DNA from 4 places in the Cupriavidus sp. FW305-26 genome. Region 3 is predicted to be linked to each of the others. Evidence: predicted binding sites of a transcription regulator. Region 3 holds the regulator's gene; each other region holds the start of a gene.
The links. Region 3 encodes FNR, which switches genes on or off when oxygen is low (the NO sensors DNR and NnrR bind a similar motif). Its sites were predicted from a motif close to TTGATNNNNATCAA; they were not measured.
Positions count from the first base shown of each region.

Region 1 (7,850 bases), on a different contig from region 3:
CTGGTGCTGGACGAAGCCGACCGCATGCTCGACATGGGCTTCATCCACGATATCCGCAAGATCCTCAACGTGCTGCCGGCCAAGCGCCAGAACCTGCTGTTCTCGGCGACGTTCTCCGACGACATCCGCGCGCTGGCAGACCGCCTGCTGAACAACCCGGCCTCGATCGAGGTGGCGCGGCGCAATACCACGGCCGAGACCGTGGACCAGCGCGTCTACCCGGTGGACCGCGAGCGCAAGCGTGAACTGCTGGCCCACCTGGTGCGTCAGCATGACTGGCACCAGGTGCTGGTGTTCACCCGCACCAAGCACGGCGCCAACCGCCTGGCCGAGCAGCTGACCAAGGACGGCCTGTCGGCACTGGCGATCCATGGCAACAAGAGCCAGTCGGCGCGCACGCGCGCGCTGTCGGAATTCAAGTCCGGCACGCTGCGGCTGCTGGTGGCAACCGATATCGCCGCGCGCGGCATCGATATCGACCAGCTGCCGCACGTGGTCAATTTCGACCTGCCCAACGTGCCCGAGGACTATGTGCACCGCATCGGCCGCACTGGCCGCGCCGGCGCCGAGGGCGAAGCGATCTCGCTGGTCTGCGTGGACGAGATTGCGCTGCTGCGCGATATCGAACGCCTGATCAAGCGCAAGCTCGAGCAGACTGTGCTGCCGGGCTTCGAGGTCGACCCGAGCATCGCACCCGAGCCGATCCAGAAGGGCCGCCAACAGCGTGGCGGTGGTGGCCAGGGGCAAGGACAAGGCCAGGGCCGCGGACGCGCCCAGGCGCGTCCGGCCGGCAACGAAGGTGAGGGCGCCCAGCGCCAGCGCCCGGCGCGCGAAGCGCAGGCTGCGCCGCGGCAAGCCCAGGGCGGCCAGCGCGGCAACGGTGCAGCCAACGGCAACCGTGGCGGCCAGCCCGCCGGCGGCGCGCGCAATCCCGCACCGCGCCGCGACGGCCAGGAGCCGGCGCGCCAGCAACGGGCCGCGGCGCAACCCGCGCGCCAGCCGCACGACGCGGCCCCGGCACCGGCGCGCAATCGCCGTCCGGCGCCGCAGGCCGCGCTGCTCGGCGGCAACCGCAAGCCGGCGCGCTGAGCGGGACAGGCTGACACCATGCACGCGTCCGACACCCCGGCCGACCCCGGCGTTCCCTACGCCGGCCTGACGCCGGAGCTGATGCTGGACGCGCTGGAAGGCGCCGGCCTGCGCCCCGACGGGCGCCTGCTGGCGCTCAACAGCTATGAGAACCGCGTCTGGCAGCTGGGCATCGAAGATGCCGCGCCGGTCATCGCCAAGTTCTACCGTCCGGGCCGCTGGACCGATGCGGCCATCCTGGAAGAACACGCCTTCGTGCAGCAACTGGCCGATGCCGAGATCCCGGCCGTGCCGGCCATGGTGCTGGCACCGGGCGCGGCTGGCACGCTGCTGCATCACGCCGGCTTCCGTTTCGCGGTATTCCCCCGCTGCGGCGGCCGCGAGCCGGCGCTGGACCGTTCCGACACGCTGACCTGGCTCGGCCGCTTCATCGGCCGCATCCACGCGCTGGGGGCGACGCAGCCCTACCAGGCGCGCCCGGCGCTAAATCTTGAAACCTTCGGCGTTGCCCCACGCGACTGGCTGCTCGCCAGCGGCTGCATTCCCGCCGACCTGCTGCCCGCATGGCAATCGGTGGCCGACCTGGCGCTGGACGGCGTGCGCCGCTGCTATGAGCGCGCCGGCGAGGTGCGCCTGCTGCGCACCCACGGCGACTGCCATCGCGGCAATGTGCTGTGGATCGGCGAGGACGACGCGCGCGGCGGCACCCATGGCGCAACGGGCCCGCATTTCGTTGACTTCGATGACAGCCGAATGGCGCCGGCGATCCAGGACATCTGGATGCTGCTCGAGGGCGACCGCGCGGCCATGCAGGACCAGCTGGCCGACATCGTTGCCGGCTATGAGGACTTCGCCGAATTCCAGCCGCGCGAACTGTGGCTGGTGGAAGCGCTGCGCACGCTGCGGCTGCTGCACTACAGCGCCTGGCTCGCCAGCCGCTGGGCCGACCCGGCCTTTCCGGCCGCGTTCCCTTGGTTCGGCACGGCGCGCTACTGGCAGGATCGCATCCTGGAACTGCGCGAACAGGTGGCGCTGATGGACGAAGCGCCCCTGTGGGGCGCCTGAGGTCTACCGGTCGGCGCCGCCAGGGCGCCGGTTTTCCACTACTTTGCTCAACCTTTCTTTTCCGGCGCCTTGACCAGCAGCACCGGGCACTCGGCCTGCGCCAGCACGCGGCCTGCGACTGAACCGATCACCGCATCGAAGAACGAACCGCGGCCATGCGTACCCATCACGATGGCCGCGGCGTCGACCGAGCGCGCACAGGCGACGATGCGCTCCGGCGCGAAGCCGTGCAGCGGGTGCCGCTCGAACGGCACCTTGGCTGCGGACAGGATCTCGCAGACCGTCGCCATGGCCTGCTCGCTGGCCTCCTTGTGCCAGTCATCGATGGTCTCCTTGCTGACAAAGGCGCGCACCTGGCCGCTTACTTCCGGCGCCACATGCACGACATGCACGGTGAAGCCGCTCTGCAGCAGCTTGCCTTCGGCGATAAAACGGGCCGCGGCGTCGCTGAAGGCCGAACCGTCGGTGGCGAGCACGATATTGGTCATGTTGGAAATCTCCTGGATGGGGGCTGTCGGCAGGCGGTGCGCCATGAGGCGGCACCGCCATCTGGAACCATCATGGCACCTAGTGTCCTGCCAGGACCCGATTTAGATCAAGTCGGATCGGATTTATCCGATTTCGCCGTGCGATAGCCGGCCGGCTGACGGATTCCGTCAAGCCGGCTGAAGCATTTGGCCATTGCCCCGTCAACGCCGTGGCGCGTAGCATGCTCCCGAGCCCCGCGGCAGGCATTGGCACGTCCGCGCTGCCGCAGGCACGGCCCATCCCATACCAATTCAATGCAAGCTGTCCCCCGGCCATGGCCCGGGCGGGCGGCGATTCCGGAGACGACGATCATGAGTGAGCGTGGCAACCTGCTGCCCCTGCGCGGTATCAAGGTGGTGGAATTCGAAGGCATCGGCCCCGGCCCGTTGTGCGGTGCGATGCTGGCTGGCCTGGGCGCCGAGGTCACGCTGGTGACCCGGCCGGTCGCGCCGGATGCCCGCCGCATCCTGCGCGGCCAGCCCGTGCCGCCTGAGATGGAGCTGGAGCACGGCAAGCGCGTGGTGCAACTGAACCTGAAGTCTGCGGACGACGTGGCCGCCGCACTGGACCTGGTGGCCGGCGCCGACGCGCTGATCGAAGGGCTGCGCCCGGGCGCGATGGAGCGCCTCGGCCTGGGCCCGAAGGCGTGCCATGCACGCAATCCGCGCCTGGTCTACGGGCGCATGACCGGTTGGGGCCAGACCGGCCCGCTGTCGCAAAGCGCCGGCCACGACCTCAACTACATCGCGCTGACCGGCCTCTTGTCGATGGCTGCGCGCGCAGGCTCACTGCCGATGGTGCCGCCGACCGTGATGGGCGATGCCACCGGCGCGCTTGGCCTGGCATTCGGCATCACCAGCGCCATCCTGAGCGCGCGCGCAAGCGGCGAGGGCTGCGTGGTGGATGCGGCCATCACCGATATCGTCGCCATGCTGGGCTCGCTGGTGCAGGTGTCGCGCGCAGCCGGCACGCTCGGCGGCCCGCAACCGAGCCCCTTCCACGATTCGCCGTTCTATGACGTTTTCCCTTGCGCCGACGGCCGCGCCATCACGCTGGGCGCGCTCGAGCCGCAGTTCTACCGCGAGCTGCTCGAGCGGCTCGAGCTGACCGACATCGACCCCGCCACGCAGTATGACCGTGCCCAGTGGCCCGCGGTGAAGGCCCGCATTGCCGCTTGCATCGCAGGCAAGTCAAGCACTCAGTGGGAGGCGTTGCTGGGCGGCACCGACGTGTGCTTTGCGCGCGTGCTGACCCTGGACGAGGCCGCGCGCCATCCGCACAACCAGGCACGCGGCACGTATCGGCTGTACCGGCAGGGCGAGCGCGAGGTGCCGCGTTCGGCGCCGGCGCCGCGCTTCCTGCCCGCGGGCACGGAATGACCTGGGGCCGCGGCACCGATGCCGCGGCCTCTCGAATCGGCTTGATCGGTTCGGCTACCATGCGGCATCCACCCAGACCGGAGACCCATGCCATGGCCGAACCCAGCCTGCAGCAACTGGTGACGGAGTTCGCCTGGGGCACGGTCTGGACTCGCGACGGCCTGGACCGCAAGCAGCGCAGCCTGGTGTCGATGCTGATTGCGCTGAACCGGCCGCAGGAGCTGGCCGGGCATCTGCGCGGCGCGCTCGCCAATGGCGTTACGCCGCAGGAACTGCGCGAACTGATGGTGCACAGCGCGATCTACTGCGGATTCCCCGCGGCGCTGGATGCCAGCCGCAAGCTGACTGAAGTCCTCGACGCTGCCAACGGGTAACGCCGACCGCGGCATCGATACGAAAACAGCGATGCAGAAGAGTCTGACTCTGATGCAGATTTTGCCGCATCTGCGCGGCGAGGATTCGGCGCATCAGGATCTCTCCGGCCCCTTAACCTTGGCACCAGGCCAAGCCATGCAAGTCGTTAAGGAGCCTCAAATTGCATCTCGCGCTGATCGTCGACGAACCCTCCCGGTTCCGCACCACGCTGTCCGCTGAAATCCGCGCTGAGTTGGGCGCCGGTGAAGTACTGGAAATGGACGGCATGCAGGAAGCATTCCGGCTGGTCCGCGAGCAACGGCCGGGGCTGGTGCTGGTCGATATCGAGTGCTTCGGCAATCCCGGCATCGACTTTGTCCGGTGCGTCTCGGCGACGCAGCCCACCGTGCCCTTGCTGGTACTGTCCGATAGCGACGCCACCCTGGCCTCGGTGCGGGCGCTGCGCGCCGGCGCCCATGGCTTCGTGGTCAAGCAGCGTGGGCTGGCCGAGGTGATGCAGGCCGTACGCGGTGTGCTGAGCGGCTACCTGGTCTTTCCCATGCATACGCTGGAAACCGTGCGCCAGATCGGCGAGCAGCGGGAATCCGGCTTTGCGCGGCTGAGCAACCGCGAGATCACCATCCTGCAATACCTGGCGCGCGGCCATTCCAACAAGTCGATCGCGGCGCAACTGCTGATCAGCAGCAAGACGGTCAGCACGCACAAGGCCAACATCATGGCCAAGCTCAATGTCGGCTCCCTGGTCGAAATGGTGGACTACGCGCGCCGGCATCAGCTGGTGTGGTAACGCGCACCCCGGGCGGCTTGCGGCACCATGCCGCCATCGCGGGTAGACTGTTGGCGTGTGTGACGAATCCGAACTTTTCGCCCGATGCCACCGACCCTGAATGCCGCCGCACGCCGCCTGGGCGCTGTCGTGCTTGCCTGTGCCGCCGCATGCCAGGCCACGCCTGCCTTCGCCAACGAACCGATGTGGTTTGCGCAGGGCCGACCGGTGCCGGCGGCCCGCCAAGCCGTCGATGCGCTGGCCGCGGCCGCGGCCGACGGCCTCGACCCGCGCGACTACGATGCCGACGCCTTGCGCCAGGCCGTGGCCCAGGCCGCCAGCGGGCCAGCATTGCCGCCGGACGCTGCCGCACGCGTGGATGCGGCGCTGAGCGCCGCGATGGAGCGGATGCTGGCAGACCTGCACGGCGGGCGCGTCAACCCGCGCGCGGTCCATGCCAACTTTGCCCCCCAGGCGGAACGGCCCTTCGATGCCGCCATCTGGCTGCGCGATGCCGTCAGGCAGCAACGGCTGCCCGATGCCATCCGCCAGGCAGCGCCCACCTTCCCGCTCTATGGCACGCTGCGGGAGGCCCTGGCGCGGTACCGCGAGATCGCGAAGCAGCCGGCCTGGGGGCAGCCGCTGCCACCCTTGCCGGCGAGCAAGCTGACGCCGGGCCAGCCCTGGGCCGGTGCCGCGGCGCTGGCTGCACGCCTGGTTGCGCTGGGCGACCTGCCCGCCGGCACCCAGGTGCCGGCCCGCTACGAAGGGACCCTGGTCGACGGCGTCAAGGCGTTCCAGTCGCGCCACGGCCTGGAGGCCGACGGCGTGATCGGCGCGGCCACGCTGGCACAACTCAACCTGCCCATCGCCAGCCGTGTGCGGCAAATCGAACTGACCATGGAGCGGCTGCGCTGGACGCCGCTGGACGGTCCGCGCATGATCGTGGTCAATGTGCCGGAATTCATGCTGCGCGCCTATGAGATCCGCGACGGCAAGCTCGACATCAAGCTCGAGATGAAGGTGATCGTGGGCAAGGCACTGGATACGCGCACGCCGTTGTTCGAGGAGGATATGCGCTACATCGAGTTCAGCCCGTACTGGAACATCCCGCCCTCGATCGCGCGCCGCGAGACCGTGCCGCACCTGCGCCGCGATCCGGCCTATTTCAACCGGCAGGGCCTGGAGTTCGTCACCGGCGACGGCAAGGCCGTGACCACGCTGTCCGAGGAAAATCTCGAGGCAGTGCTGAACGGCCGCATGCGCATCCGCCAGCGGCCGGGCCCGCTGAACGCGCTGGGCGATATCAAGTTCGTGTTTCCCAACAACGAGAACATCTACCTGCACCACACGCCCTCGCCGCAGTTGTTCAAGCGCGGCCGGCGCGACTTCAGTCATGGCTGCATCCGCGTGGAAGCCCCAGTAGCATTGGCCCAGTTCGTGTTGCACGATATGCCGGACTGGAACGAGACCCGGATCCGCGAAGCGATGACGCGTGGCAAGTCCAATACGGTGCGCCTGCAGCAGCCCTTGCCGGTGGTGCTGGCCTACGGCACGGTCATTGCGCGCGCCGATGGTCGTGTATCCTTCTTGCCTGACATTTACGGTCACGACAAATTGCTGGAGAAGGCACTGCGGCAACGCAACGGACGGCCCCAGCAACCAGCTATTGCAAGCGCCTCTGGCACCACCCGCTGAGGCGCCACTGGCACATTCAGAGGAAGTACCATGACTGATGCGACGCGCCAGGCACGCCGCCGCTTTCTTCATACCGCCGGAGGCCTGGCCCTTGCCGCCGGCCTGATGCCGCTGGCGCCGCGCCAGGCGCTGGCAGGCCTGCCTGCAAACCGGGCCCTGGCTGGCCTGCCGGACGCCCGCACGCTGGCGTTCGACCACACCCACACCGGCGAACGCGTGTCGTTGGTCTATGCCGTTGGCGACCGCTTCGTGCCCGACGCGCTGACTACGCTCAACGGCTTTCTGCGCGACCACTATTCCGGCAAGGTCGGCATGATCGACCCGCAACTGTTCGACCTGCTGTTCCAGGTCCGCCGCGAGCTTGGCACCGACCAGCCGTTCCAGGTCATTTCCGGCTACCGCAGTCCGACCACCAATTCGCGCCTGCGCAACACGCGCGGCGGCGGCGTGGCCAGGCACAGCCTGCACATGGACGGCAAGGCCATCGACATCCGCCTGGCCGGCGTGCCGCTGGCGGACGTGCGCGACGCGGCCAAGTCATTGCAGGGCGGGGGCGTCGGCTTCTATGAGTCTGACCAGTTCGTGCACATCGATACCGGGCGCGTGCGTTACTGGTAAGCGTCGTCTGTGGCCGCCCCATGATGGGCGGCTCTCGTTTGCGCGCCCTGGTAACGACCCAAAGAAAAAAGCCGCGAACCCATGCGGGATCGCGGCTTTTTAAATAGATGGTGGCGAATCAGGGACTCGAACCCCGGACCTGCGGATTATGATTCCGTCGCTCTAACCGACTGAGCTAATTCGCCAACGAAGACTGAGATTATACCTGGGCTTTCGATGCTGTCAACACCTTCGTGTGAAGATTTTGCACGAAGGGCCCATGCATAAAAAAACGGCAGGCCGGATGGCCTGCCGTTTCCGTTAGTGCCGGACGACTGCTCAGTCGTTGGCGT
Region 1 is NZ_JBYTAH010000088.1:3,770-11,619, reverse strand. Features, by position in the region: gene AC3WQZ_RS31475 (DEAD/DEAH box helicase) at 1-1,089, shown strand, start outside; gene AC3WQZ_RS31470 (serine/threonine protein kinase) at 1,108-2,154, shown strand; gene AC3WQZ_RS31465 (universal stress protein) at 2,202-2,642, opposite strand; gene AC3WQZ_RS31460 (CaiB/BaiF CoA transferase family protein) at 2,994-4,061, shown strand; gene AC3WQZ_RS31455 (carboxymuconolactone decarboxylase family protein) at 4,058-4,435, shown strand; gene AC3WQZ_RS31450 (LuxR C-terminal-related transcriptional regulator) at 4,597-5,223, shown strand; gene AC3WQZ_RS31445 (L,D-transpeptidase family protein) at 5,308-6,900, shown strand; gene AC3WQZ_RS31440 (YcbK family protein) at 6,931-7,518, shown strand; tRNA gene AC3WQZ_RS31435 (tRNA-Met) at 7,627-7,703, opposite strand; gene AC3WQZ_RS31430 (MFS transporter) at 7,837-7,850, opposite strand, start outside.
Region 1: a site for FNR is predicted at 2,740-2,753, ahead of AC3WQZ_RS31465 (universal stress protein). Genes of this name have one in related genera too.

Region 2 (7,850 bases), on a different contig from region 3:
CTTTGGCCAGACCAACTATGCCGCCGCCAAGGCGGGGGTACATGGCTTCACCAAGGCGCTGGCGCTGGAACTCGCACGCAAAGGCATCACCGTCAACACCGTTTCGCCGGGCTACCTGGATACGCACATGGTGACGGACATGCCCGCCGAGATCCTCGAGCGGGACGTGTTGCCGACTATCCCGGTCGGCCGGCTAGGCAAGCCGGCCGAGGTCGCGGCGCTGATCTCTTACCTGTGCAGCGACGACGGGGCCTTCGTCACTGGCGCGAATTTTGCCATCAACGGCGGGCAACACCTGCAATGAGGATCGACGACAGGACGTCACCGCCCAGCCTGTCGGCCATGCCGGAATGCGCGCCGCAGGCCGCCATACCGGCGCAAGTCTGGATGGACAAGCAGATCCGCGCCGGCCTGGCCCGTGCCACCGGGGGCCTGTCGGTGATCTCGGCAAGTCTGGCCGGACTCGACTGGGCGCTGCAGCTCGGCATCTCCCCGGCAAAGATTGTGCAGGCATGGCAGGTGTGGCTGCAGCACAGCATCGAGGACTGGCCACGGCTGTTGCCGACCGCGGCCGAGCCGCCGTCCGTTGACCTCAGCGATCAGCGCTTTGCCGATGCCGGCTGGCAGGACTGGCCTTATCGCTGCTGGCGCGATGCGTTCATGCGCAACGAAGCCTTCTGGGAGTCGCTGACGCAGGATATTGACGGCCTGTCGCGTCATCACCAGCACATCGTCGCCTTCTGCGCCCGGCAATGGCTTGACCTGCTCGCGCCCGGCAATGTTTGGTGGATGAATCCGACCATTGCCAGGACCGCCTCGAGCACCTTCGGCGCCAACTTCCTGCAAGGCGCCCATCACTGGCTGCAGGACGCCAGTGAGCTGTTGTCAAAGGTGCCTGGGCTGCCTGCGGGGCGCCCCGCGCTGGAATTTCTACCCGGGCGCGACGTGGCGCGCACGCCTGGCAAGGTGGTGTTCCGCAACGCACTAATTGAACTGATCGAGTATGCGCCCGCCCTTGGCGCCAATACAGTCTGGCGCGAGCCGGTGCTGATCGTGCCGTCCTGGATCATGCGGTACTACATCCTCGACCTGAAGCCCGAGGATTCGCTGGTGCGCTACCTGGTCGAGAGCGGCCATACCGTGTTCATGATTTCATGGAAGAACCCGGACGCCTCGGCCCGCGACTTCGGGCTTGACACCTATCTGGAGGCCGGGCTTCTGACCGCGCTCAACACCGTGCACGCGCGCTGCGACGGCGCGCACGTCCACGCCGCCGGGTATTGCCTGGGCGGCACCCTGCTTGCCACGGGTGCCGCCATGCTCGCCCGCGACGCCGCCGGCGGGCCACTGGCCAGCATGACGCTCTTTGCGGCAGAGACCGATTTCCATGATCCGGGCGAACTGGGCCTGTTCATCGACAAGAGCTCGCTCGCCACGCTCGACGCCCTCATGTGGAGTCAGGGATATCTGGACGGGCCTCAGATGAAGTCTGCCTTTCAGATGCTGAACGCCCAGGACCTGATCTGGTCGCGCGTAATGAGCGAGTATTTGCTCGGCCAACGTTTGCGCGCCAACGATCTGGTCTCCTGGAACCGCGACACCACCCGCTTGCCTTACCGCCTGCATTCGGAATGCCTGCACAAGCTGTTCCTGGGCAATGAGCTGGCCACCGGCAAGCTGTGCGTGGGCGGACAGCCCGTCGCCCTGTCGGACCTCGACCTCCCGCTTTTCGTGGTTGGCACCGAACACGACCACGTCTCGCCCTGGCGCTCCGTGTACAAGCTGCACTTACTGACCAAGGCTGAACTGACCTTCTTGCTGACCTCGGGCGGCCACAACGCAGGCATCGTGTCCGAGCCGGGCCACCCGGGCCGGCGCTACCATGTGCATACGCGATTGCCCGCCGCGCCCTACCTGAGCCCGGAGCAATTCCTCAACGTAGCTGTGTACCGCGACGGTTCCTGGTGGCCGGCGTGGCATGACTGGCTAGTGGCCCACTCGACAGCGCGCTGCACGCGACAGGCGCCGGGCCAGGGGCTCGCGGACGCTCCTGGTACCTACGTGCTGGAACCCTAGCCTCTTGTTCACTGTGCTGCGCCTGGCAACCTTGCGAGCGGGCAAACTTTCGGGTAGCCGGATCGAATGGAAACATGCCGTCGGACACGGGAAATACCGGCCGACGCCTAAGGAACTCATTCCAGAAACCCCGCGCAAGCTGGTGGAGTGTTCGGTTGTGTCCCACATCCCGCTCCCTGGCAGCAGCCGAACCGCACCGCACCTCACTTCATCGCATCGCCGAGGCGTTGCGGCAATATCAGTGCGACATCAGGACCGGCACTGTCATCGACTCAAGCAACGTGCGGGTGACACCGCCAAGGACCAGCTCGTGCACCCGGCTGTGCCCGTAGGCCCCCATGACGATCAGGTCAGCATTTCGGTCCGCGGCGTGTGAGAGTAACATCTGGCCGACGTCTTCGCCGTCTTCCGCTCCAAACGTGCAAAGCTGCACCGCCACGCCATGCCGACCCAGCCAGTCCACGGCATGCTGAGGCGGCGAAACCCATGTCCCCTTCAGAAGCCCAGACGGTGTCCACGAGACCACCTCCACAGTGCCCGCGCGCTGCAGGAGCGGGAGCGCATCGCGGATGGCCCGCGCCGACTCGCGGCTGCCGTTCCACGCCACCATGATGTTCTTGCCAACGCTCGGGAACCGGCCCGCATACGGAACCACCAGCACCGGCCGCCCGCATCCCAGCACAATGGATTCAACAAAGCCGGGCTCGGCGTAGGCGGCTTCATCAGTGGGATCGTGCTGTCCGAGGATGACAAGATCCGCCCGATGCGCCTCTGCCTGGACCGTTGCCGCCGTGGCCCAGTCCGGCGCCCGCCATTCCGTAATGACGGTTACCTCGTCCGTTGCGCCCATCAGGGCGTGACGGGCCCGCTCGCCGACCTGATGCCGCCATTCGGTGTAAGAGGCAAGATTGCGGTCACCGTCCACCAGGTAGCGCACGGCAGTGGGATCCGGCTTGCCGACGGCTAGCAGGCCAACCAGCGTGGAATGAAACTCCAGCGCCAGCCGGGTGGCGAGGTGCAGCCGGTCGTACACGCGGCGGCCGGCATCGAGATGAACCAGGATCGTTGCGTAGTCCATGGATTGACTCCATCAGGCAGCCCCGGACGGAGCTTTTCTTGAATCTATATCGCCACCCCGCCCCGGATTTGTCGTGCATCAAGCCGTCTTCGTGTCCGCGCTACAGGCAATACCGCTGGCACCAGGTACGAGTTGGCCCAGGCTGCCTGCCGCCAGCGCGGCGGTGCGTGGCTTCGGCGGCCGCAGCAGGTCCGGTACGGCGGTACACGCTGTGCATAGCGGCACCAACGCGCAGGCGGCAAGCCTGCGCCATCCTGGCCGTTTCTCCGGCGTGCATGACTGCAAGCGATTCTTCATGGGTAGCTCCTTGTAAGGACGCGCACCGCCCGGTGGCGGCTGCCGCCGGCCAGGACGTGCGCCTCACACCGCGAAGCGAAAATGGCCGCTGTGCAGCACGATGTGCCGCGCACCTGTCATCTCGAACAGCGCTCCCGCGACGCGTTCAATGTCCTGGCGGTTGCTCATGAATGCCGGCAGCAAATCTTCACTGCGGTACGAGCGTGCGCCGAAATGATCCTCAAGCGCCTCGGCAGTGATCTCATAGGTCGCCGGTGTGCCATCCACCTTCACGGCACACCGCAGGCTTGGCCCGGTCGGGCAGTAATCCGGCGTCTCGCCGGAAAAGTCGATCGTATGCATAGCTCTCTGGCGTAATGCCCTCCAAAATCTGTTCGCCTGCTTACGCTTCCTCGGCGCGGAGAAGCAGGACGGGCGCGACGGCCAGGTTGATCACGCTTCGCGCGACGCTGCCCATGACGAGTCGCCGCACTCCCCGGCGGCCGTGCGTACCCATCACAACCAGATCAGCGCCCCAGCCATTGGCTTCGGCAGCGATCGTGGCAGCAACGTCGCCCTCGACCATAGGCTTACCGAGCAGCCGCGTTACGTGGCGAATACCCGCTGCGGCAAGCCGGCCGGCGGCGGCAGCGAGAACGCTTTGCCCCGCCGTCGTGAGGTCCTCTATCAATCTCACCGGATCCAGATTGCTGGCATCCAGAAACGGGCTGCGGTCATCGACCACATGGACCACCTCCACTTCGGCGTTGGCGGCGCGCGCGATGATCATGGCCTGTTCCAGGGCAAGTTCCGATGCGGCGCCGCCGTCCATGGCGACAAGGATGCGCTGGTACATAGCGGTTTCTCCGGCGATGGGAGCCTGTGGCGACTCGGGTCTGGACTGGTTAAATGCAGCGTAGGGCAACCGGCGCAACTGCTGTTGATACGTGTCAAAGCCGCGGTACCGCGCTCCAACCGCCGCTGGTCGCGCGCGCATCGGCAGTCTTCGCGCAGGGGTTGCGGCTCGCGGATTCAGGCCTGCCCACGCCGAGCGGCTCGCGTGCTTGTCCCCGAACGAAGCCTGAGCGCTTCTTCTTCCCCTTCCAGTTCCGTCGCTTCTCTTTCGCGGGATCGTCCCTGAACCGCCGCGAACTTGCTTGCGCGGTGTCGTGCCCGCGGCGACACGTCCGAGCGGCAGGCTCAGCGACGCGGACAGGGTGTCGTGGCGCAGAGCAGCCAGTCGTCCTCGAGCGTATTGACCGGCAGCCGGAACGTCACCTCGAGCGGCTCGCCAGCGACGACGATGTCGCGCATCTGGTCCCGCCCCTGGTAGCCGACCGCGAGCCGATAGGCACCCGGCCTGAGTCGCATATAGAACAGCGGCCCGCTAGCCGTAGTGTGCAGCACGGGGCGGCCCTCCTGGCTGGCCACGACCACCGTGGCACCGCCCAGCGGCTTCCCGCGCCCGGCATCCACCATCGTCAGCCGTACATTGAAACGCGCGGCGATGGCCAGCATGCTTTGCATGCCCGCCTCATCGTCTCCACCCGATACGTAGGAAACGCCGTGCTGCTCCATGATCTGCACGCCAGCGGGCGCGGCGCGAGTGGCGCAACCCGCCGCCGCAACGGCAATCGCCAGCGACGACAGGCCGAGGCCAAGGCTTCTTGAAACCTGCATTTGCGTCACTCCGCAAGAATTATTGGGGTTTTCGCAGGCCGGAACCGAACGGTCAGGGCGTATCGCCGCGCGACTGCTGCCGAACGAGCAGCACGGGGCGAACCGTCTTGCTGACCACGTGCTCCGAGACCGAGCCCAGCACCATGCGCCGCACGCCGCGATGGCCGTGTGTGCCCATGACGATCAGGTCCGCGCTCCAGTGGTCCGCTTCCGCGATGATCGCCTCGGCAATCTTCGCAGGGGTGCCGGGCGTCTCGGCCAACCTGCTGCTCCAGCGCACGCCGGCGGCACTGAAGCGCTCGCCGGCACGAGCCAGCACCTGCTTGCCATAGGCAATGATGTCGGCCATCAGCCAGTGCCGGTCACCCGGGCTGACCTCGAAGAACAGGTCGCTGTCGTCGACGACGAACATGGCGCTGACCTCGGCGTCGGTGGTCAGCGCCATCGACACGGCCTGCTCCAGGGCATTCAAGGATGAACGGCTGCCATCGAGGGCTAGGAGAATGCGGCGGTACATGGCGACCTCGGCTTCGGCTGTGGTTCATCCCAAATTAGCGGTCGCAAGGACATGCGGGTTGATGCCAGTCAACCAAGCCAGCCACACCGCTGTGATTCGGCTCATGGCAGTGCTGCTGCACCAGGGGTGGCCGACAGCAACGTGTCGGCCGATACTGGCGGCCGCGCTCAGGTCAGCACCTGCTCGGCGGGTACATGGGCGTAGCCATGGGCGCTTGCGACGGCCGCATAAGTCACACTCCCGCGACAGATATTCAGCCCGGCCCGCAGGTAGGGGTCGTCTGAGAGCGCGCGGGACCATCCCTTGTCGGCAAGGGCCATCGCATGACCGATCGTGGCGTTGTTCAGGGCAAAGGTGGAGGTCCTCGCCACCGCTGCCGGCATGTTGGTCACGCAGTAGTGCAGCACGCCGTCCACCACATAGGTCGGATCCGTATGGCTGGTCGGGCGCGATGTCTCGGCGCAGCCTCCCTGGTCTATCGCCACATCCACCAGCACCGAACCCGCTTTCATGCGCGCGACCATCGCACGCGTGACCAGCCTGGGCGCCTCGGCGCCAGGCACCAGCACCGCGCCGATGACCGCATCGGCCGAGAGCAACGCGCGCTCGATACTGTCAGCGCTGGAGTAGACCGTCACGACTCGATTGCCGTACACGGAGCCCAGATGCCGCAGTCGTTCGATATTCTTGTCCAATACCGTCACGCGCGCCCCCATGCCAACCGCGATCTGGACAGCATTGGCGCCCACCACGCCGGCGCCGATCACCACGACATGTGCCGGCGCGACGCCCGGGACGCCGCCGAGCAGCAGTCCCATGCCGCCGTTCGGCTTCTCGAGGTAGGCTGCCGCCACCTGGACTGACATGCGGCCGGCGACCTCGCTCATGGGGGCCAGCAGCGGCAGACCACCGTCAGGCCCCGTAACCGTCTCATAGGCGATGCAGACCGCGCCGGATTGCAGCAGCGCGGCAGTCAGCTCACGGTCCGCGGCCAGGTGCAGGTATGCATAGAGGATCTGCCCGGGCCTGAGCAGCGCCAGTTCGCGTGGTTGTGGCTCCTTGACCTTGACAATCATCTGGGCCCGGTCGTACACGGCCTTCGCATCGGCAGCCAGCTTCGCGCCAGCCGCTTCGTATTGCGCGTCGGAAAGGCCAAGCGCGGCCCCGGCCCCGGCCTGGACCATGACCTGGTGACCGCGGCTGACAAGTTCGCGCACGCAGGCAGGCGCCAGGCCAACCCGGTACTCGTTGTCCTTGACTTCTTTAGGCACGCCGATCCACATGGCCTTTGCTCACGCGCGTGGTAATTCCGGCAGATTCCGCACCAGGTGCTTGAATCCTCAGTCCACGGCCGGATGCACCGAGGCCTGTCCGTGGCCACACGTACGGCGACACCTGCATGGCAGCCTCGATGTCGGCAGATATCGAAATAATTATAGGGCCCAAGGGTTACATAGCTGCCCAGCCATTTCACATCCAAATATCGCCATTTTCGCCCCCTCGGCGGACGCCGCAAGATGTGATTGATGTTTGCCATCACCACTTGCCGGAAGCACCACCACCGCCAAAGCCGCCGCCACCGCCGCCGAATCCCCCGGGGCCCGACCGGCCGCCATATCTTCCCGAGCGGCCGCCGATAGCCAGCAAGCCCATGTGCGGGCCACCCATCAGCGTGAACAAGAGCGCGATTGCCCCTGCAACGATGCCGGCAAAGATGGCGCCAGAAAGCATCCACGCGACCACTCCAACGGCCCCACCCGTCGCGACTGCACCCGGGAAGCGCCCCAGCATGGAACGCAGTAACCCACCCAGAACCAGAGTGAGCACAAGCAGGATTGGCATCAGTTGCCGGACGGGGTCACCCGTATCCCCTGCTCTTTCCTCCGGAGGTGGCAGTGGCTCCCCTTCGATGACCCCAAGCATGCGGTCGATGCCCGCAGACACACCGCCATAGAAGTCGCCCCGCTTGAATCGGGGCACGATATCATCACTGATGATGCGCTTGCTCGCGGCGTCAGTCAGGACGCCTTCGAGCCCGTAACCCACCTCAATACGAAGCGTGCGGTCGTCCTTGGCGATGATGAGCAGCGCGCCGTCATCAACGCGGTTACGTCCCAGCTTCCATTGCTCGACCACGCGAAGCGAATACTGTTCGATGGTTTCCGGTCGGGTAGTGGGAACCATGAGAACTGCAACCTGAGCTCCCTTCCTGGCTTCGAAGGC
Region 2 is NZ_JBYTAH010000017.1:15,980-23,829, forward strand. Features, by position in the region: gene phbB (acetoacetyl-CoA reductase) at 1-304, shown strand, start outside; gene AC3WQZ_RS12245 (PHA/PHB synthase family protein) at 301-2,076, shown strand; gene AC3WQZ_RS12250 (universal stress protein) at 2,315-3,154, opposite strand; gene AC3WQZ_RS12255 (DUF1488 family protein) at 3,515-3,793, opposite strand; gene AC3WQZ_RS12260 (universal stress protein) at 3,834-4,286, opposite strand; gene AC3WQZ_RS12265 (carboxypeptidase-like regulatory domain-containing protein) at 4,631-5,110, opposite strand; gene AC3WQZ_RS12270 (universal stress protein) at 5,163-5,627, opposite strand; gene ald (alanine dehydrogenase) at 5,795-6,910, opposite strand; gene AC3WQZ_RS12280 (TPM domain-containing protein) at 7,164-7,850, opposite strand, start outside.
Region 2: a site for FNR is predicted at 5,686-5,699, ahead of AC3WQZ_RS12270 (universal stress protein). Genes of this name have one in related genera too.

Region 3 (7,850 bases):
TGCGCCTGGGCGTGCCGTACACGGATGCCGAGATCGCCAAGGCGCCGGACGAGCTCAAGGGCAAGACCGAAGAAGATGCGCTGGTTGCCTACCTGCAAGGCCTGGGCACCAACCGCCGCAACGTCCGCGTGGATTCCGCCGCGGCTGCGGCACCCAAGGAGTAAGCCATGGCCATGATCACTGCCATTGCGACCGTCGTGTCGATGGTCGTCTTCCTGGGGATCTGCTGGTGGGCCTGGTCCGCCGGCCGGCAGGCCGCTAACCGGGAATCCGCCATGCTGCCGTTCGCGCTGCCTGACGAAACCACGACAACATCGAGCCGGAACACCTAGCCATGAGCGATTTCATTTCCGAATTCTGGAGTTATTACATTGCCGCTATCGCGCTCATCGGCATCGTCTGGTGCGTGTGGCTGCTGTTCTCGCAACGCAAGGTCGCCAAGACCGCCGGCGGCACTGAAGACACCGGCCATGTCTGGGACGGTGACCTGCGCGAGCTGAACAACCCGTTGCCGCGCTGGTGGATGTGGATGTTCCTGCTGGCCTGCATCTTCAGCCTGGCCTACCTGGTGCTGTATCCGGGACTGGGTTCGTATGCCGGCGTGCTGAAGTTCTCCACGCAGGGCGAACTTGCCGCGCACCGCGCGGCGCAGGAGAAAATGCAGAACGAGATCTACTCCAAGTACCTGAAGATGGACGTCAAGCAGGTGGCGGCGGATCCGCAGGCGCGCGAGATCGGCCAGCGCCTGTTCCTGAACTACTGCGCACAATGCCACGGCTCGGACGCGCGCGGTAGCCGCGGCTTTCCGAACCTGACAGACAGCGACTGGCTCTATGGTGGCGAACCCGACATCATCCAGCAGACCATCACCAAGGGCCGCAATGGCGTGATGCCGCCGTTTGCCGCGGCCATCGACGCCAAGCAGGCGGGCGACGTGGCGCAATACGTGCGCTCGCTGTCGGGCCTGTCGTCGGACCCGATCCGTGCGTCGCGTGGCGAGGGCGCCTTCAAGACGACCTGCGTGGCATGCCACGGCGCCGGCGGCAAGGGCAACCAGGCGCTCGGCGCGCCCAACCTGGCGGACAACGTCTGGCTGTATGGCAGCTCGGAAGGCAGTATCGTCGACGCAATCCTGAAGGGCCATAACAACCACATGCCTGCGCATGAGGAGATCCTGACGCCTGAACGCATCCGGATGCTGACGGCCTATGTCTGGGGTCTGTCCAATACTGGGGGCGGAGCCGGGCAATGACCGACGACTCATGTGAGCGGGCGCTGGCAGCTCGCGGGAGAGCATGCCCATGAACGCACCCGGGACCGAAGAAATGGCCCGGGCGGCCGACCTGCAACGGTCGGCCGCTGCGCCGGGCGAGACCTCTGACGAAACGCTCTACGAGGTCCGCCGCAAGATCTACCCGCGCTCGGTGACGGGCGCATTCTCCAGCTGGCGGGTCTGGCTGGTGATCCTGACCCAGCTGATCTACTACGGCACGCCCTGGCTCCAATGGAATGGCCGCCAGGCCGTGCTGTTTGACCTTGGCGAGCGCAAGTTCTACATCTTCGGGCTGGTGCTGTGGCCGCAGGACGTCATCTACCTGGCGGTGCTGCTGGTCATCTCGGCGCTGGCGCTGTTCCTGTTCACGGCGATCGCGGGGCGGCTGTTCTGCGGCTATGCCTGTCCGCAGACGGTCTACACCGAGATCTTCATGTGGATCGAGCGGCGGGTCGAAGGCGACCGCATCGCCCGCATCCGGCTCGATGGCGATCCGTGGAGCCTGCGCAAGTTCCGTCTCAAGGCGACCAAGCACTTCCTGTGGGTGCTGATTGCGCTCTGGACCGGCTTTACCTTCATCGGCTATTTCGCACCGATCCGCGAACTGGGCGGCGAGGTGCTCAGCCTGTCGCTGGGGCCGTGGCAGTCGTTCTGGATGCTGTTCTACGCGTTCGCCACCTGGGGCAATGCGGGCTTCATGCGCGAGCAGGTGTGCAAGTACATGTGCCCGTATGCGCGTTTCCAGAGCGTGATGGTGGATCGCGATACCTATGTCGTGACCTACGACGTCGGCCGCGGCGAGCCGCGCGGAAGTCGGTCGCGCAAGACCGACCACCACAAGGCGGGGCTTGGCGACTGCGTCAACTGCAGCATCTGCGTGCAGGTGTGCCCGACGGGCATCGATATCCGCGACGGCCTGCAGTACGAGTGCATCGGCTGCGGCGCCTGCATCGACGCCTGCGACCAGGTCATGGACAAGATGGAATATCCGCGCGGCCTGATCCGGTACACCTCGGAAAACGCGATGCGCAAGGGCTTGTCCGCGGCGGCATCACGCAAGCGCCTGCTGCGCCCGCGCGTGGTCATTTATTCCGTGATCTGGGTGGCGTTGCTGGCCGGGTTCATGGCTTCGATCGCGCTGCGCACGCCGCTGAAGGTCGACATCATCCGCGACCGTGGTGCGCTCGGCCGTGAAGTGGAAGGCCGCTGGATCGAGAATGTCTATCGCCTGCAGCTGATCAACACCACCGAAGCGCCGATGCAGATCAGCGTGCGCGCCGACAGCGACGAACTGAAGAACCTGACCGTGGAATACGACAAGCAGGCCGAATCGCTGGCGCCGACGTCCAACCGGTTGCTGCCGATCCGGATCCGCGTGCCGATCGAGGCCGCGGCGCAGGGCACGCACAAGATCAACGTGACGGTGACGAGCGAAGGCACGGAGCGGGGGCATGCCGAAATCCGGCAATCCACCAGTTTCATCGTGCCGCGCGATTTGTGAAGCTAGGTCGTCAAGATGAAGGGGGCAAGATGAGTCAGCAAGGCAATCCGTGGTGGAAGGAGCCGTGGCCGTGGCTGTTGATGAGCGGCCCGCTGGTGGCGATGGTGGCGTGTGGCGTGACGATCTGGCTGGCATCCACGCATCCGGACATGCCGGTGCAGGGTGCAACGCGCCATGGCCTGGTGGTCGAGAAGGCCGACGCCGCGCCGCCCAAGGCTGCCGCTGTGAGGCAGCCATGAGGTTGCGCTGGCTGATGTGGGTACTCTGGCCGGCGTTCCTGATGGCCGGGTTCGCGACCGCGACGGTGTTTTCGGTGGTGGATCCCGGTGACCTGAACTTCTTCGGCCAGCCGATCGAAGCGTCCCGCGAATCGGTCTACACCGTTGGCTTCCTGATGGCCTGGGTGTTCTGCGCGTTGTCCAGCGGACTGACGCTCTACACCATGCCGACGCGGCTCAGCGATACCGACGAACTGGAATAAGCGGATCGGTGTGAGGTCTGCGCTGCCATGTCCGCATGCGGTGCCTGGCAGCGCCTTGGCCGCTTAGCAGGAGCGGCTGTAGAGCTGCTTGATGCCGTCGATGTCCACGAGCTTGACGTGGCGCTGGCGAATCTGGATCAGGCCGGCTTCGGCAAAGCGGGAGAACAGGCGGCTGACGGTTTCGAGCTTCAGGCCCAGGTAGCTGCCGATCTCTTCGCGGCTCATGCGCATCACGAACTCGGACGCCGAATAGCCGCGTGCCGACAGGCGCTCAGAGAGGTTGATCAGGAAGGCGGCAAGCCGTTCCTCGGCGCGCATCGAGCCCAGCGTGACCAGCATCAGTTGGTCATGCGTGATTTCCTTGCCCATCAGGCGCAGGAACTGCTGCTGCAGCGACGGCAGGTCTGCCGACAGGGACTGCAACTCGCTCATGCGGACCACGCAGACTTCCGTGTCCTCCAGCGCGGCGGCATCGGAGGCATGCTGCATCTCGCCCAGCCCGTCGAGACCGACAATTTCGCCGGGCAGGTGGAAGCCGGTAATCTGCGAGCGGCCGTCTTCAGTGGTGACGTGGGTCTTGAGCGTGCCAAAGCGCACGGCATAGACCGCGGTGAGTGGATCGCCCATGCGATACAGGGTTTCACCCTTGTGCACACGGATGCGTTCCTGAACCAGCGTGTCCATCTTGGCGAGGTCTTGCTGCGACATGCCGACCGGAAGGCACAGCTGCCCCATCGCACAGGTGGAGCAGCGTGGTGACATCTCGGTAATGGGAATGGAGGTGAGCAATTGGAACCTGCTAGAAATGGCAGCGAGGGCGCGATAACGGCATTTTACCGTGCGATGTGATGTGGTAGGGAGTGAGAATTGACACTTGGCGTACTGATCAGCGTTTTTCTGCTGGCTTTGCTGGGCGGGGTCCACTGCGCCGCCATGTGCGGCGGCGTGGCGCTGGCCGTGGAGCAGCGTCACGGCGCGGCGGCGACGATCAGTCTGGTGCCCAGCCGTGCCGCCTGGCTCGGCGAGTTGCTGATAATGCACCTAGGCCGGATCTCGACCTATATGCTGCTTGGGGCCGCGCTAGGCGCGGTCGGTGCTTCGGCGTGGAAACAGGACTATCTGCCGGTGCAGCGCTGGCTGTTCGGCGCGGGCAGCGTCATGCTGCTGTGGTCGGGCTGGCGGTTGCTGCGCGGCAACACGTTTACCGTCGACTGGCTGGAGCGGCTGGCGTCGCGTGCCAGCGCAGCGGTGGCGCGCCGGCTGGGTGGCGTGGCACGCGGCATGCCGTCCTTTGTGCGCGCACGCGGCGGCCTGACGCGGCGATACGGCGTGGGCCTGGCGTGGGGGCTGGTGCCGTGCGGCATGGTCTATGGGGCGCTCACGCTCGCGCTGCTGGCGGGCAATGCGGCGTCCGGCGCACTCGTGATGGGCGTGTTCGGGCTCGGCACACTGCCTAACCTGCTGGTGCTCTCCGGCCTGTCAGGCTATTTGCGTACGCTGTCGCGACGTCCCGGCGTGCGCCTGGGGGCCGGCCTGGCGGTAATGGCGTTCGGCGGCCTTGGCATTGCGCGAGCGGTGCTGTTGCCACATTCGCTGGCCGAGCATGGATTCTGCCTGGTGTTCTGAGGCGCCGGCGCTGCGCCGGCAACGGATGATGGTTGCAGGCGGGGGCGGGAATGCCATACAATCGCCAACATTGCGGTATCGCGCGGTGTCTTGTGAGCCGCGGTAAGCAGCGGGCGAGCAGCGCCAGGCGGCCTTCATACCAGAAGGTGAGTTCAGGGCAGGGGAAGCGGAAGGTTTTCGATGCCCGTCCCGTCCCCACAGTCCATCCGGTTCAAAAGATCTGGTTCAAAAGTCCGGCTGGCACTGCGGTGTTGGCGATGCCGGCCTTGCTCCCGATACCCGTTTTTCTTGCGTCCGAGGCCTTCAGTTCGCTGACAGCGACGTCCGGTATGTGCGGACGCGCTACGCAAGAGGTTCGCTGGCTGGCCCATAACGGCATGCGAACGATCTCCTGCCGGAACGCCCGGCAACTCGATGCAAAGATAGGGAAGTGCACGGCTTGGATGCAGCAGGTATCCGGCTAGCTGCGCAATGAGATGGCGGTGGCTTTCGCACCGCTGTATCCAAAATCTCCGGTGCCCCGGATCCGTCCGGGAGCAGGTGCAAAGACAGGCTGCACACCATCAACATGAATACCCAAGAGGCGAAGATCGTCCTCGAGACGGCGCTGATCTGCGCGCAGGAACCGTTGCGCGTCAATGATCTGCGGCGGCTGTTTGACGACGACGTCGGCGCAGACACCATCCGCGTGCTGCTTGATGAACTGCGCCAGGACTGGCGGCCGCGCGGCGTGGAACTGGTGGCCCTGGCCAGCGGCTGGCGCTTCCAGAGCCGGCCGGAAATGCGTGAATACCTGGATCGGCTGAATCCAGAAAAGCCGCCAAAATATTCGCGCGCGGTGATGGAAACACTGGCGATCATTGCCTACCGGCAGCCGGTGACCCGCGGCGATATCGAGGAAATCCGCGGCGTGACGGTCAGCACGGAAGTCATCAAGAAGCTTGAGGACCGCAGCTGGATCGAGGTGATCGGACACCGCGACGTGCCGGGCAGGCCGGCGCTGTATGCGACCACCAAGGCGTTCCTGGACGATCTTGGCCTGCGTACGCTGGATGAGCTGCCGCCGCTGGAAGATGCCCAGGCGCAGGCGCAGGCAACCCTGCTGGAACAGCAGGCCATCAATTTTGAAGACCTGGCTGCAAACAAGGCGGCCAGCGCCGACGAAGAGGCTTTTGCCAACCCCGCCGCGCATGCGGCGGATGTGGCTGAAGCATCCGTCGCAAACGAAGCCGAGACGACCGGCCCGGTCGACCAAGGCGCCAATGGCTTTGACGCGCAACCGCTGCAAGCTGCAGCCGACGATGCCGCTGAGGCCGCTTCCACCGAACCAGCCGCACCCAATCCGGACGGGGCGCGGGGCGATTTGCCGGACAACGGCACCCCGCCGCACCCGAGCGAGCACGACGAGCGCGTGCCGAACTGAACAACATGCAACATCCGATAGTGAATATCTTGTCTGATTCCGTTGAGCAAGACACCCGCAATGCGGGCGCACCCGCCGACACCGGCGCCGCAGAACCCGGATCGGGCAGCGAAGCCGCGCCCCGCCGCAAGGGGCTGCGCCGCGGGCTGAGGAACCTGGTCGCATCGCGCCGCCAGGCACAGGACCGCGGCGAGGGCGCCGAAGGCGCCGGCGGCCAGGCCGATGCCGGTGAAGCGGGCGCCGCACAGGCGGCGGGCGGTGCGCGCGGTGGCCAGCGTGGCCGCGGCAAGCGCAAGACGGGGCAGGGCGAGGGTGGCCAGGGTAGCCAGGGCGGCCAGGGCACCAGCAAGGCAGAAAAGGTCGACCGTGCGGCCAGGGCCGAAGGCACCGACAAGCCTGAGCAGCCCGGCCGCAAGCGCAAGCCGGTCCAGCGCTCAGGCAAGGCGGCAGCGCCGGGCGAGGCGCAGGGTGCCGGTGCGCGGCAGCAGGGCCGCCGCAAGGATGGCGGCAAGCCGCAGGCGCCCCGCAAGGGCCAGGGCGGCGGGGACAAGACCACGGCGAGCAGCGAAGACCTGTTCCGCTTCGTGATCTCTGAGCAGTACGACAACGAAGACACCGTCATTCCGCGCACCAAGGCCAAGCCGGTGCGCGAGCTGTCGGCCGACGACGACGCGCCCAAGCTGCACAAGGTGCTGGCCGAGGGCGGGCTGGGCTCGCGCCGCGAGATGGAAGAACTGATCCTGCAGGGCCGCGTTTCGGTCAACGGCCTGCCGGCCCATATCGGCCAGCGCATCCTGCCGGCGGACCAGGTCCGCGTGAACGGCAAGCTGATCCACCGCAAGGTGTCGACCAAGCCGCCGCGCGTGCTGCTGTACCACAAGCCCGCCGGCGAGATCGTCAGCCAGTCCGATCCGGAAGGCCGTCCGACTGTGTTCGACAGCCTGCCGCGCATCAAGACCGGCAAATGGGTCGCGGTGGGCCGCCTGGACTTCAATACTGAAGGCCTGCTGATCTTCACCACCTCGGGTGACATTGCCAACCGTTTCATGCATCCGCGCTATGGCGTGGAGCGCGAGTACGCGGTGCGCACGTTGGGCGAGCTGGCCGAGGCCGACCGCCAGCGCCTGCTGCATGGCATCAAGCTCGATGACGGCGAGGCCAACTTCCTGCGCATTGCCGACGGCGGCGGTGAAGGCGTCAACCAGTGGTACCACGTGGCCCTGACCGAAGGCCGCAACCGTGAAGTGCGCCGCATGTTCGAGGCGGTCGGGCTGACCGTGTCGCGCCTGATCCGCACCCGCTACGGCCAGTTCCTGTTGCCGCGTGGCCTCAAGCGCGGCCGCTGGCAGGAAGTCGAGCCCAATGACGTCAAGGCGCTGATGGCCGGTGTCGGCCTGAAGGTGCCCGGCAAGGGCGAGCAGGTTCCCAAGGGCGCCACCAAGGTAGGCGGGCGCAAGCAGCGCACCGAAGCCGCGATTGCCGGCATGCCGATGCCCACGGGCATGGACGGCCTGCCGCGCTTCGACCAGGGCGGCGCCCGGGGCGG
Region 3 is NZ_JBYTAH010000025.1:33,108-40,957, forward strand. Features, by position in the region: gene ccoO (cytochrome-c oxidase, cbb3-type subunit II) at 1-164, shown strand, start outside; gene AC3WQZ_RS15670 (cbb3-type cytochrome oxidase subunit 3) at 168-332, shown strand; gene ccoP (cytochrome-c oxidase, cbb3-type subunit III) at 335-1,252, shown strand; gene ccoG (cytochrome c oxidase accessory protein CcoG) at 1,302-2,774, shown strand; gene AC3WQZ_RS15685 (membrane protein) at 2,804-3,013, shown strand; gene AC3WQZ_RS15690 (hypothetical protein) at 3,010-3,255, shown strand; gene fnr (fumarate/nitrate reduction transcriptional regulator Fnr) at 3,319-4,044, opposite strand; gene AC3WQZ_RS15700 (sulfite exporter TauE/SafE family protein) at 4,123-4,881, shown strand; gene scpB (SMC-Scp complex subunit ScpB) at 5,450-6,304, shown strand; gene rluB (23S rRNA pseudouridine(2605) synthase RluB) at 6,310-7,850, shown strand, end outside.

Region 4 (7,850 bases), on a different contig from region 3:
CGTAGAGCGGCTCGCCGAGCTGGTTCAGCCAGTTCATCACCGGGCGCAGGTTGGTCACGGGACGACCTTCATAGGCGAGCCGCATCGACGACACCACATAGACCATCGGATCCTTGAACTTGCGCGTGGGCGCCGCCAGTTGCCGGTCCAGTTCCGGCGCCAGGAACAAGGTGCGCAGCACCGCGGCGATATCGCCATCGGTGTACGTGAAGGTCTGCGCCATGCGCTCGACCAGCGCCGGCGGCGGGTTGTCGGCGATGAAATAGGCGACCAGCTTGGCGCTGATAAAGCGCGCGGTGGCCGGCTCGCGCGCCAGGATCGACACCGCTCGCGCCACTTCGTCGAAGCCGGCCGGCTCGATGCGCTGGCCCAGCAGCGTCTTCGCACCGAAGTCATGGCGCGCGGGGTTGAATTCGAACAAACCCTCACTGCGGTACAGCCCCGCGCGCGCCGGCGGCAGCCGCGGCAGCGGCGTGCCGCGCAGGTTGACGCCCACGCCGGTCAGCACGCGCGCCAGCTCCTGCACGTCCTGCTGGGTGTAGCGGGAGCCGCTGGGGCCGCCCGATACGCCCATGGTATGCAGCTCCATCAGCTCGCGCGCGTAGTTCTCGTTGATGCGGTTGGCGCTGCTCTGGGCGTTGTCGAGGTAGACCAGCATGGCCGGCGCGGTCACGCTGGCCATCAGCAGGTCGCGGAAGCGGCCCAGCGCGTGCGGGCGGATGGCGCGCTCTTCGTAGTCGGCCAGCAGCAGCCGGACCTGGCCCTTGCCCGAGTAGACGTTGAAATGGTTCATCCAGAACCACGTCATTTGCTCGCGCAGCTGCGCCGGAGAATACAGCGCGCGCAGCAGGTGGCGCCGCGCGGCATCGGCCACGATCTCGCGGCCCTGCGCGTTCAGCGCCTGGCGGGCCTGCTGCTTGCTGTCGTCGTCGGGCAGCGCGTCGATGCGCTGGCGGGCGTCGCGTGCGGACTGGATCTGCGCGGCGGCATCGGCCTGCAGGTTGGGCAAGGCTGCGATGACGGCCGCCAGTTCGGGCGGATCGGCCAGCGGCAGCGTCAGTTGCTGGTCGAGGAAGCCCTTGCGGCCCAGCCGGCGCAGGTCGCCAAGGGTGGTCTGGTCAGCGCCGTAGGTGACAGTGTTGAGCCAGCGCAGGTCGGTGGCGGCGGTGCTGCCGCCAGCCTCGGCCGGCACCTGGGCGCAGGCGGCCAGGCACGCTGCCAGTGCCAGTGCCGCGGCGGCCCGCCAGGCGGCGAGCGCGCCCCGGCCGGATTGTCTCGAATGCTGCGCCGGATTCATGCCTTGCTCCTCGCCCTGTTCGATCAACATCACTATGTTACGTGGCAAGCGCACATTGGTTGACCCGGAGGCGCCGCCGGAGTGTTACCAGTGCTTTCAGCACGCCGATTGCCGGATTTGCCAAGACAGCGGCGCGCTGCCTGGCTAGCCTTGCGCTCTGTCCCTCCGATCCCGCCCCCGGCGGAAACGCCTGCTTGCATGTCGCGCCCCCTGTCCGCTGCCGCCTGGCTGCCCACCGTTGGCTTTGTCCTGATCTGGTCCACCGGCTTTATCGTCGGCAAGGCCATCGTGCCGCTGGCCGATACCAGCCTGTTCCTGCTGGGCCGCTTTGCCGTGGCGGCGCTAATGTTCGTGGCCTGGTCGCTGGCGGCGCGCGCGGCCTGGCCGCCGCTGCGCGAGGCGCCGCGCCACCTGCTGGCAGGCGCGCTGATGCAGGGCATCTACCTGTGCGCCGGCTACGGCGCCGTGGCCAGGGGCCTGCCGCCGACGATCATGGCCCTGCTAGGCGCGCTGCAGCCGCTGCTGACCGCGCTGCTTGCCATCCCCCTACTGAAGGAGCTACCTTCCAGGCGGACGTGGCAGGGCCTGGCGCTGGGTGCGCTCGGCGTCGCGCTGGTGGTCGCCCCGGCGATGCAGGCCGGCATTCACCCGGCCGCGTCGGCCCTGTCGCCCTGGATCGTGCTGCTGGGCGTGCTGGCCATTGTCTCCATCACCATGGGAACCCTCTTGCAGAAGCCCGCCATCGCCGCCTGTGACTTGCGCGCCAGTTCCGCCTGGCAAAACCTGGGCGCCATGCTGGTAGCCGCCGCGATGGTGGCGATCCAGGCCGCCGACGCGCCGCTGCACTGGCATGGTGGCGTGGCGCTGTGGGCCGGACTGGCATGGGCGGCGATCGGCCTGTCGGGCGCCGGCACCTGGCTGCTGGTCAGCCTGGTGCGGCGTGGCCAGGCCGCCAATGCCGCGGCGCTGATGTTCCTGGCGCCGCCGCTGGCCGCGCTGCAGGCCTGGCTGCTGTTCGGCGAACGGCTGGATGCGGTGCAGGCGCTGGGCATGGCGGTGGCCGGCGCGGGCGTCTGGCTGTGCCAGACCCCTGGCAGGTTGCGGCATGCCGAAGCCCGCTGAACCCCAAGCCTCGCCGCTGGTCGAGCATCGGCGCTACCGCCCGCAGCCTGACGGCCACCAGCACGGCTACCACCAGTTGCTGTTCGGTCTGGCCGGCGCCACCGAGCTGGAGATCGACGGCCACGTCTATCGCGTGGACGACCGCACCGGCCTGATCGTGCCGGCCGGCAGCCATCATGAATTCCTGGGCTTGGACGGCAACCTGCAGCTGGTGGCGGACTTCCCGGCGCGCTCGGTGGCACTGCCCGCGCGGCTGATGACGCGCCCGCGCGCGTTCCCGCTGGACGGCGCCTTCGGCAGCCGCGTGCGCGCGCTGGCGGCATGGCGCGCCGCCGCAGCAGCACGCGGGCCGCAGACCGACTGGCACCTGGCGGCAACGCTGGCCGCGGCGCTGGCGGACTGCCTCGGCATGCCCGGCGACGAGCAGGTATTCCCGCTGATGGCCGTTGATGCCTACCTGCGCGCCAACCTGGCCGCGCCACTGCGCGTGGCGGAAGTCGCCGGGCATTTCGGCTGGAGCGTGCGGCGCTTCCAGACCCTGTTTGCCGAGGCCTTCGGCGATACCCCGCACCGCTACCAGACCCGGCTGCGGCTGGACCGCGCGCTGCAGCTGCTGACGCAATCCACGCTGCCGCTGGCCGAGATCGCGCTGGCGTCAGGCTACCCGGACCAGACCACCTTCACGCGCAGCTTCACGCGGCGCTTCGGGCAGCCGCCCGGGGCGTGGCGGGCGGCCGCACGCGGCTAGCCTGCCTGCGCGGTAGTCGATTCTGGCACCGGACTAACCGTGGTGACCCTCTCGCGTCGAGGCGAGTTAGAGGGCGGCGCAGGTTGAACGTGCGGCGTATAAGGCTTCCGCCCCTTGCGAGATCCGAGCGCTTAGCGCCGCATTGATCTGCGTCAGACTCAGATCATGCAGGGAAGCTATTGTGTCAATAGGGCCCCGCGAGTCCCGATATCGCATCGGACTCAACGGTCTGCTTGCCCAGTTTCCCAGGAGGGCGCCATGGCCACCCCACTAGCCACCTCGCTTCCAACTTCACCTTCCGCCGCGCTTTCCACCCCGGGCCCGACACCGCTTGCCGCCTGGCATACCGACCATATCCATTTCGCCTCAATGCTCGACCTGCTGGAAAAGCAGGTCAGCACCTTCCATCAGGGCGAGCAGCCCGACTACGGCCTGATGGCCACGATCATCCAATACCTGCGCAACTATGGCGATTGCGTGCACCACCCCCGTGAGGATGTTGCCTACGCGCTGCTCGTGGACCGGGATCCCGGCACGCGGATCATCATCAGCCGGTTACTGCAGGAACATCGCGTGATCGCCACAGTCGGCGCGGAATTGCTCGACCGCCTGCGTGAAGCCCAGAGCGAGGTGGTCACCTCGCGAGCGGCACTGGAAGCGGCCGCCGCCATGTACCTGGTGTACTACCGCAACCATCTGTCCACCGAGGAGAAACAGGTCATGCCGCGCGCCGCCCGGTTCCTGACCGAAGCGGACTGGGCGGAGGTCGCCGCCATCGATCCGGCCAGTGCCGATCCGCTATTCGGCGCCAATGTGGAGAGGCGCTTCGCGACTTTGCGCAAGCAGATCGACAGTGAAGCGAACGCGTCCATGCACTGAACGTCGGTCGCTTCGCGGCACTGCCGGGCCTCGGCTCAGAACTTATGCCTGCGGCGAGTGTCTTGGCCCTGGCAGAAACCGTCCCGGGCTTTTTAACGGCATCCGGCAACAGCAATGACGGACAGGTATTGCAGCCTATTTGCCGCTCTGGCGGCCCAGCAGCACCGTCTCGCCGGTCTCGCTCGAGTGCCGGCGCAGGGCGTCGTGGACCGAGGCGCCGGTGCCCTCAGCCCACCCTCAGCATCGCCATGACGATGGTTCTTCTATAGCAACCACTCCCCGATCATCCGCAGGATTTCCGCCTTCACGGCTGCAGGGTCCATGGAAGCCCGGTTCAGGCGGTGCACGGAGATACCGCGCAGCAGGCTCATCAGGATGAAGGCCGCGGATTTTGTGTCCACGTCCGCCCGGATCTGCCCAAGGGTCTTCGCCTCGTTGAGCTTGTACTCGACGTAGGCCATGTTCTTTTCGTTGTAGTCGTGGACAAAGCCATGCAGCGGCGAGTCGGCAACGGACGAGTCAAGCACGATGAAAAACATCGCGCGGATACTGTTGACCGCTTTTTCCGGCCGCTGGGTGTAGGCGTCCACCAGCGAATAGATGCCGTGAATGCCGCGGGTATCGCTGCCGTCCTTCTTGCGCTGGGCATTGAATTCACGCGAGAGCTGTTCCAGACATTCCTCCAGCAGCTTTTCCTTGGAGCCGAAGTGATTGTGCGCCAGGCCGCGGCTATAGCCCGCCTTGGTGCCGACTTCATTCATCGTCAGCCCGGCGAGGCCTTTTTCAGAAATCAGCTCGATTGCGGCCTGCACCATACGGCTGACAGACTCCTCACGCCGTTGCTCCTGGGTGCGACTGGTTTGCTGTTTCATAGGTAGTGAGCGATATGTCGCCTGCGGCGCGCCGACCGATGCATGGATCGGCCGGCTATGTCTCGAAGCAGTGGTAATGGTCCATGGCGCCGTTGTGGCTGCGTTGAACAGGATATGGGTCTGTTCACGCGGAGCTGCACGGCGCCCAAATTGTACCGAAGCGAACGGGCCACTTTTCAGAACTGCGTCGACACAAGGCCCTGCGTGCGCAGTTTCCGGCGCAGCAGTAAGGCCAGGCGCTCAACTCGGCCGGATATTGGCTTTTTCCGCCACACCCTTGAAGCGCAGGTATTCCGCACGCTGGAATTCCCCCAATTCGCCGAGCGCCTTCTTCAAAAAGGTACCCGCGCGCTTGGACTGGTATGCCTTTGCCGCCTCGGTCCCTTGCGCGGCGGAAATCGCTGCGGCAAGCTCCTTGAGCTTGTCCTGCGGGGTGCCGGCCTTCATCGAGAAGGACGACCACACGTAGGATTCAAAGTCCGCATAGCCCAGTTCCTTCATCGTCGGGACATTCGGCAACAGCTTGTCGCGCGCCCCGCCGGTAATCGCGAGCACGCGGAGCTTCTTGGCCTTTTCCATGGGGGCGATGCCGGTGATGTCGTTGAGGGCGATGTCCAGCCGGTTGCCGATCAGGTCCGTCACCATGGGCGCTCCGCCCTTGTACGGCACGGGCGTGGTCTTGATACCCGTTACCTGCGCCAGCCACTCGCCTACCAGGCGATAGCCTTCGGAATAATTGCCGATCGAGATCGGGTTGCCCGTGGCCTTGTAGCGGGCCACCACATCCGCAATGCTGTTGTAGGGTGAATCGTTGCCGGCCACAAAAGCGGCGGCGGAGATCGCCAGGCCGTGCAGCGGCAACAGGTCCTTGAACGGGTCGTAGCCCAGGTCCTTCACCATCACCGGGTTCACCGCGATCAGCGAGTTACTGCCCAGCAGGATGGTGTTGCCGTCCGCCGGCTCCGCCAGCACAGTGCGCACGGCGATGAGGCCGCTGGCCCCCGGCTTGTTCTCGACCACGATGGAGCGTCCCAGCGCCTTGCCGATCAGCTCCGCGTAAAAGCGCGCGCCCTCGTCCGAGCCGCTGCCCGCCGTGAAGGGCACGATGACGCGAATCGCCTTGCCCTGCGCCCGGGCGATGTAGGGGAAACCCAACGCTGCCGCGCCCGCCAGCAGCGTGGCGCCAAATTGTCTCCGTTGCATGGTGCTTGTCTCCTGTATATCGAAATGGTTTGGCCTTGGCCGGATTCAGTCTTCAAAGACCGGCAGCCGCCTTTCGGCCATGGCCTTCACGCCCTCGGCCATGTCCGGCCCCGCAAACTGGGTAGCCTGCTCCGCGCTCTCGCGCGAGATGGCGTTGCGGATGTGGCTGAGCGAGTCCGCCTTCAAGGTTTGGCGGGTGGACTGCAACGCACGCGGCGATGAAGTGGCCATTTCCCGGGCCAGTGCCATCGCGGCGGTGCGCACCTCCGCCTCGGGGACGATGAAGTCCACCAGCCCCAGCTCACTGGCGCGGGCGCCATCTACGCGGGCGCCGGTGTACAGCAACCACGCCGCCATCTGCTTGCCGATCAGCGCCGGCAGGGTGTAAGAGAGCGCGAAGCCAGGGTGAATCCCGAGCCGGTTGAAGTTGGCCGAAAACCGGGCCTCTGCGCATGACACCCGGAAGTCCGCCGCGAGCGCCAGGCCAAGGCCGCCACCCACGGCCGCGCCCTCGATGGCGGCCACAATCGGCTTGCTGAAACTGAAGATGCGCAGTGCCTCCAGATAGATGGGATTAATGCGCGAGGCGCTGCGCCCCTCCGCGCCATTGCGCCGCGAAAAATCCGCCCCCGCGCAGAACGCGCTGCCGCCCGCCTGCAGCAGCACCGCACGGCAGGTCTTGTCGGCCTGCAGCCGGTCCAGCTCGTCGGCAATCCGGGCAATCATCTCCACATCAAAGAAATTGTGCGGCGGGCGGTTCAGCTCGATGATGGCAACATGGCCGTCGCGGCTGGTCAGGATGGCCTGGTTCGGCGTCTCAGACATGGGTGGCGGTCCTTTCTGCATGCGTGGGTTGGGCTTGGTGGTCAGCCGGCGTTGCCGGGGCATCCGCCGACGGCAGGGTGCGCGCGGTCAGGTGCGGCCAGAACTGGTCCGAGCCTGCCTGGATGAACGCCTGGCCGAGGCGCTCTGCCCATTCGGTGCTGCTGCCGGCCTCGGCACGCCAGGCCCACAGGCGCCGCGTGGCAAAGTTCAGCGGGTATTCGTAGGTAAAGCCAATGGCGCCATGCACCTGGTGCGCAATCGAGGCACCCGTGCGCACCGCGTCGCTGGCCGTCACCTTGGCGACCGCGGCGCTGAATTCAGCCTGGGGCGCGCTGTCCTCCTGCATGGCGGGCAGATCGCGCAGTGCGGTGGCCGCAGCCGCGTAGCTGCAGGCCACTTCGCCGGCCAGCACGGCGATCTGCTGCTGGATAGCCTGGTTCTTGCCGATGGGCTTGCCAAACTGCACGCGGTCCTTCACATACTGCACCGCCAGGTCCAGCGCGTAATCCAGCGCGCCGGTCAGCTGCGCGGCGGTGGTGGCGGCGTAGAACACTTCCAGCGGCCGGCTCAGCCCGGAAATGCCAGCAGGCAGCACATGCGCCACGGGGGCATGGTCAAGCACCACCGTGTCGGCCGGCAGCGATGCGGCATCGGCCTTTGGCTCCACCCGCACGCCAGTCCCCTTGGCATCCACCAGGCAGACATGGCCTGCCGCCTCCACCACCAGCCAATGGGCATGGCGCGCCCACTTCACCGCTGTCATCGTGCCGGTGAGGGTGGCGGGCGTCCCCGCCTCATTGCCGGTCAGTGCCAGTGCCCGCGTCTGCGCGCCGGCGGCCAGCGCAATCACGCTGCCGGCCGCCAGGTCCAGCCCGCTGCGCGATGCCAGGTACTGCCCCACCAC
Region 4 is NZ_JBYTAH010000082.1:19,055-26,904, reverse strand. Features, by position in the region: gene AC3WQZ_RS30795 (DUF1800 domain-containing protein) at 1-1,297, opposite strand, end outside; gene AC3WQZ_RS30790 (DMT family transporter) at 1,496-2,419, shown strand; gene AC3WQZ_RS30785 (helix-turn-helix domain-containing protein) at 2,403-3,167, shown strand; gene AC3WQZ_RS30780 (hemerythrin domain-containing protein) at 3,426-4,046, shown strand; gene AC3WQZ_RS30775 (TetR/AcrR family transcriptional regulator) at 4,310-4,918, opposite strand; gene AC3WQZ_RS30770 (tripartite tricarboxylate transporter substrate binding protein) at 5,159-6,121, opposite strand; gene AC3WQZ_RS30765 (enoyl-CoA hydratase/isomerase family protein) at 6,167-6,967, opposite strand; gene AC3WQZ_RS30760 (acyl-CoA dehydrogenase family protein) at 6,939-7,850, opposite strand, start outside.
Region 4: a site for FNR is predicted at 3,310-3,323, ahead of AC3WQZ_RS30780 (hemerythrin domain-containing protein). Genes of this name have one in related genera too.